Regions from separate parts of the Paracerasibacillus soli genome, predicted to be linked through region 2. Evidence: riboswitches for the same ligand, from Rfam matches in the RefSeq annotation. Region 2 holds a riboswitch; the other holds the start of a gene.
What was found. Region 2 has a riboswitch for FMN ahead of ribD (bifunctional diaminohydroxyphosphoribosylaminopyrimidine deaminase/5-amino-6-(5-phosphoribosylamino)uracil reductase RibD). Riboswitches for the same ligand answer to the same signal wherever they lie in the genome.
Positions count from the first base shown of each region.

Region 1: another riboswitch for FMN. It lies ahead of ACFFIS_RS09380 (ECF transporter S component); the one in region 2 lies ahead of ribD (bifunctional diaminohydroxyphosphoribosylaminopyrimidine deaminase/5-amino-6-(5-phosphoribosylamino)uracil reductase RibD).

Region 1 is NZ_JBHLWL010000026.1:60,083-63,287, forward strand. Features, by position in the region: gene ACFFIS_RS09375 (S8 family serine peptidase) at 1-1,120, shown strand, start outside; FMN riboswitch at 1,319-1,465, shown strand; gene ACFFIS_RS09380 (ECF transporter S component) at 1,640-2,224, shown strand; gene ACFFIS_RS09385 (hotdog fold thioesterase) at 2,547-2,936, opposite strand; gene ACFFIS_RS09390 (1,4-dihydroxy-2-naphthoate polyprenyltransferase) at 2,955-3,205, opposite strand, start outside.
Region 2 is NZ_JBHLWL010000022.1:312,024-315,228, forward strand. Features, by position in the region: gene ribE (riboflavin synthase) at 1-513, opposite strand, end outside; gene ribD (bifunctional diaminohydroxyphosphoribosylaminopyrimidine deaminase/5-amino-6-(5-phosphoribosylamino)uracil reductase RibD) at 498-1,613, opposite strand; FMN riboswitch at 1,741-1,889, opposite strand; gene ACFFIS_RS08205 (DedA family protein) at 2,199-2,819, opposite strand; gene ACFFIS_RS08210 (hypothetical protein) at 2,845-2,985, opposite strand.

The sequences.
Region 1 (3,205 bases), on a different contig from region 2:
TAAAAAGTTAGCAGGTCCGGTTCAGGCAGAGGCAAATCGTGATGGAACATGGACAGAAGTAGATTTAAGTGAACACAATATTGTTGTTGACGGTGACTTCTACATGGTCTATATCCAAACACAAGATAACCCTTATGCGCCAGGATTAGCTACAGATGAAGATGGACCATTTGCAGAACGTAGTTATCAGTTAGTTGGCGGTGCATGGTCAGCAACAACTGATGAAGGTAACTACATGATCCGTGCACGTGTCTCATATGAGGTTGGGCAAGCAACTATTACAACACCAGAAGAAAATTACGTAACAAATGAGCCGGCATTGACAGTTGAAGGAACAGCGTCTCCTACTACATCTGTGAAGTTATTGAATAACGGTGAAGAAGTAGGGGTTGCAGAAATTGGTGATGATGGGCTATTCTCTTTTGATACGGAATTAACAGAGGGTGAAAACGAATTTACTGCTGTTACTGTAATTGATGAAGATGAGGTAAATGAATCTGAACCAGTAACGGTCACACTTGATACCACAGCACCAGAACTTACGATTGATTCTCCACAAAAAGGGGACAAGACAAATCGCGAAACAGTTACAGTAGTTGGGACAGTTTCAGATACGAATCTTGATAAAGTTACGGTGAATGGTCAAGAAGTGAAAGTTAAAGATGGAAATTATTCACAACGAATCTTATTAGACGAAGGTGAAAATACAATAGAAGTTGTAGCAACTGATTTAGCTGGTAATAGTACTACAAAATCTGTTGTATTAGAAGCAAAATATACAGCACCAAAAGTTGAAAATGTTACTCCAGCAGAAGATATGCATGTAAAAGCAGGCCAAACAGTACTTGTATCATTCGACAGTGAGCCGGGATTGAAAGCTACATTCACTGTTCATATGCCGCTTACGAATTTGCCAAGTTTAAAGAATGTTACAGAGCTACCAATGTTTGAAATGTCACCAGGTCATTACGTTGCTTATTGGACTGTGCCGGGTAATCTAGTTGCAGAAGGTGCAGTTGTAGAAGTGCAAGGTAAAGACAAATTTGGTAACGAGGCTCGTGCAAAAGCTGAAGGTAAATTATTCATTTCATCACAAGAAACAAATGCTGTGAAAAAATAATAACAGTAAAAGGGATGTCTCGTGTAACACGAGACATCTTTTTTGTTCTAAGCTATTTATTAAAAATAGCGGAGTGGAAAAGCTCTGCCAGATTGAAGTTACACTTTATAATGAGGTCATATTATTAGAAAAATGGATGCATAACTATTGCAAAAGTAGATTACTTATGTATAATGGAATTAACAATAACATATCGATTCCAATCTTCGGGGCAGGGTGTAATTCCCGACCGACGGTAAAGAGTGAACGAACTCTAAAGTCCGTGACCCACTAAGTGAAAACTTCGTGGTTGATCTGGTGAGATTCCAGAACCGACAGTGAAAGTCTGGATGGGAGAAGATGTCGAGACAGCCAATTGTGCATTGTTTAATATATGCACTATTTATTTACTGTGGACAAATAATGTTTAACCCTAAAGCCCCATTTTAGCGCTTTAGGGTTTTTTCTGTTCTTATGCATGTCGGCTTATCCTTCATCACGAGGTGGAATCGGTAAAGAGATGAAGGGGGATATAGGGTGATGCAAAAAAGCAAGCAATCATCTAAACTATTAAAATTGATTATTTTATCTTTACTGGGGACAATTTCCTTTTTATTAATTTTTCTCAACTTCCCGTTACCATTACTACCACCGTATTTAAAAATTGATTTTAGTGAAATTCCAGCTCTACTTGCGGCACTTATTTTTTCGCCAATGGCGGGGATAGCGGTAGAAGCGATTAAAAACATATTATACCTAGCAATAGGTACGGGTGAACCTGTAGGAGTTGCAGCCAACTTTTTAGCTGGTATATTATTTATTGTGCCTGCTGCAGTTCTTTATCATAAATATAAAGGTGTTAAAAGTATTATTTCTGGTTTAGTTACAGGAACGATTATAATGGCAATCGCGATGAGTGTATTAAATTATCTTGTCATTTTACCAATTTATGCATGGTTTATGGGAATGGAAGATATGAAGATAGAAAGTGTGAAGCGATTTGCGGTGTTGTATGGGGTATTACCATTTAACCTTTTAAAAGGAATCATTGTCGCACTTGTATTCGTTCCAATCTATACTAAAACGCGAACCTGGATTGAACAAAAACAAGCAAATTTTTCATGAAAATGACTAATTTTCCTAGAAAAAGTTTTGTTAAGCAGTATTGCAGCTTTAATTTAAAAAGTTGGTATAGCATCGTTTATTTAAATACGAAAGCTAAATCATAAAAAAGAGCCGAATTATACATCTATTGTGTATAGTTTGGCTCTTTTTATATTTATCACAGATTACAGTCGGTAATTTACGTTTCAAGAATTTGAGGTGCTAAAAGTAATAGATGAGTTAGGATCAACAGCTAGTAAAAGTCCGATTCATTCAACTGCAATCAGCAGGGAGGTGAAAATCCCCACTAGTTACAGTTTCACTCTCTCTTTTAAACAAAGCATTAAGCGTCTTTTCTCGGTACGACTCCAATTGTACAGCGAGATACAGAAATTAAATCGCCTTGTTCATCTGTTATATTAATTTCCCACACCATTGTAGATCTTCCAACATGTATCGGTTTAGCCTTTGCCGTTACTTCCCCATCTCGTTTACTTTTAATATGGTTAGCATTAATCTCCATACCAAAAACATGAAACTTTTCTCGATCAATATGTAAAATTGCACCAATACTTGCAGCTGATTCAGCTAATGCAACACTTGCTCCACCGTGAAGAAAACCAGCTGGTTGGCGTGTTCTTTCATCTACCGGCATCGTTAAGACGACTAAATCCTTTTCCAATATTTTACTTTGTATTCCTAAAGCTTCAAAAAGTGTGTGTTCAGTATTCATTTCCATCCCCTCATCCCCTTAACTCACTATTTTATCAATGATAAGTGATATTCCAAGTAATAAGCCAAATATAGTATTTGTTTTACCAGTGGCGGCCATTGCTGGCATCATTTCTAATGGTGTCGATTTTCCTTGGAACTTTTTAATAACACTAATGGCTAATGGTATGCTAAGTAAAGTTAATAAACTCCACCATGGAAGAATCTTTAGTACTGTATACAAGATTGTTAGAGTATAAGCAATTGCAAATATACTACCTTGAAAACGAA
Region 2 (3,205 bases):
CAAACCAAGAACACTTTCCTTTGCGGTATGAGGGATGATGGACACGGTCAATGTAGTAGCAGATACCCCAAATATGGTTAAGGAAGTGCCGTCAATTGCGACAGAACCTTTATATAGCGAAAGATGATTGAATTCATTAGGATATTGCATGTAGATATAGATAGCATTTTCCTTTGTTTCTCTTTTGGAAATTTTTCCAACAGTGTCAATATGGCCCGTAACAAAGTGACCACCGAAACGACCATTAGCGTTCATAGCTCTTTCTAGATTAACTAGTGAACCTTGTTTCAACTCAGAAAGTGAAGTGCTGTGAAAGGTTTCCGGCATAATATCCAAATAAAATGAATCATGATTAAAATTCGTTACAGTTAAGCAAACGCCATTCACTGAAATACTATCTCCAAGTGTTATATCTTCTAGGACCTTCTTTGCTTTAATATTCAGGACGAGTGTGTTCCCATGGGGTTCTATTCTTTGAATGGCCCCTAATTCTTCAATTATTCCGGTAAACATTCTTCATTTTCCTCCCTATGAAGTGGTTTTGCCGTAATTTTAATATCCGGCCCTAACTGTTTGATTTCTGTAAAGTGTAGTTGTTTTCCTAATTTCACAAGACTAGGACCTATTCCTCCAACAAATGAAATAGCATCCTTGCCACCAATAATTTTTGGTGCAATGTAGGTAATAATTTGTTGATAATTATTTTCCTCAATAAATGACGCATGAATTTCCGATCCGCCTTCTACAAGGACAGAAATAAGCTTTAGGTCACCTAGTTTTTTCAAAACTTCTTGCAATGAGATGGCTTTCCTGTTTTGAGAAATAATTGTTACACCAAGTCTTTCAAGTTCTATTTTCTTGTTTAAATCAATCTGGCTTCCTGTAAAAATGATGGTTGTCGCAGAACGATCTTGCACAACATTTGCAGACACTGGAATTTTTAAGTTCGTGTCCAATACAATTCGAATGGGATTTTTTCCACCACGGGGTCTTCTGGTGGTTAAAAGAGGGTTATCCTGTAGGATGGTATGATTACCTACTAGTATTGCATCATGTTCGTGACGAAGATGATGTACATCTTGTCTTGATTCAGGAGAGGTAATCCATTTACTGTCACCTGAATTTGCTGCTATCTTACCGTCTAGTGAAATGCCTGCTTTAATTGTTACGAATGGAGTGTTTGTTTGAATAAAATGAAAAAACTTTTCATTGAGCTGCATCGCTTCTTTTTTACATAAACCAATCTCAACCTCAATACCTGCTCTTGTTAACTTCTCAACGCCTTTGCCTGCAACAAGAGGATTTGGATCTAAAGATGCTACAAAGACCTTTCGAATACCTGTTTTAATAATAAAATCAGCGCACGGAGGTGTTTTTCCATGGTGATTACACGGCTCAAGCGTCACGTACATAATGGCTCCCTTAGCAGAGATTCCGGCTTCGTTTATAGCATGGACTTCTGCATGGGGAGTGCCAGCCTTTAAATGCACGCCGGTTCCCACCAATTGGCCATCCTTCACTAACACGGCACCTACACTTGGGTTAGGACTCGTTTGACCTAAAGTAGAACGCGCTAGTAAAAGTGCGAGGTTCATATATTCACTATCATTCATTTCAAAAAGATACTCCCCTTTCGTGATTAAACTCTCCATACAAACAAATCTCCCTTACTAATTTTAGTAAGGGAGAAAAAAAGCAGTAACAAATAAACGTCAAAAAGCAGTACTTTTGAACAATTTGTTTTTCCTTCTCCCATCCAGACTTTTACTGTCGGCTTTGGAATTTTACCAAATCCACCGTATTCATAATATGTATGAATACGGGTTGCGGGCTAAGAGGTGTACCTCATCACCGCCGGTTGGGAATTACACCCGACCCCGAAGGAAATCCTATTGAATTACAGACGATTATAGCAGAGCTAATTCGTTTGTACAAAAATTTTGTTTGCTGATTTCTATCAATCAATGAATATCTTTTACGACATGATTTTGAATATAACCGGATTTAATGGCTTTATTTGCTAATCGAAATCATTTCTTAAAATCTACTTCATTAGAGCACGTCATAAAGGTGGTACGGTATTGCTTCTTTATCTAATTCACTAATACCTTTTCCTCATTTCATAGTTCTGTAACAGAAATAAAAGCCTTTATGATGGAATAGGACGCTTTATAAAAACGTTTTTAATAAACTTTTGTTTAAAGGCGATTACCGCGATTACCCTTTCGTTTTATAAAGACTATAACGAGAGCAATAATCAATAAAAGTAATATTGCATAAATGACTTTGGAGTACATTTCCATATATAATACAATTACTTCCCAAGAAGCACCAACTGAAGCACCTAAGTATACAAGAACAATATTCCAAATGACAGTTCCTAATGTTGTAAGAGGGAGAAATAATCCCAAATTCATACGTGACATACCGGCGGGAATGGAAATCAAACTACGAATTACTGGAACGAATCGACAAAAGAAGACTGTCCAAGATCCATATTTATCAAACCAATTATCTGCCTTATGAATATCATTTTTTGTTATGCGGAGGATATGCCCATACTTATTTACGATTTTCTCCATCCTTGTTACATCGAGTTGCAAGCCAATGATATATAGAACAATAGCCCCCATAACTGAGCCAGCTGTCGCTGATATAACGACACCTATCATACTTAGTTGAGATGTAGTTGTCATGAAACCTCCAAACGTTAGGATGACTTCGGAAGGTATAGGTGGGAAAATATTTTCAATTGCAATAAGAACCATAATCCCAATGTAACCAAATTCATTCATCATTTCAGTTAACCAATTTTCCATATTTATCTCCCAAGTTTATTTGTTGTTAGTATGTCATTTTAACTAATACAATTCCAGCAATTAACATCCCTATTGCCAATAAGGCGACAAATATATTCGCTGAAATAAGATCTCTTTTATTCAATTCATCATGATTATTGTTAATTTTTTCTTTGCTTTTAGTCATGAAATCAGTCCTTTTCAATTACTTTGATTCCTTGTCATCTTTTATAAATATCTACCGCTTAGGTATTTAATATCGTAATTACGGGTACAAACCAACATCACCCGGATTGATTGTAGTTCACATAAACAAGCGATGGACGCTATCATTATCCCTTGTTGTAGAATTGTATTTCTTTGTATGAATAGATAATAAGTGTCAGGGACCTACTCCTATATAAAAA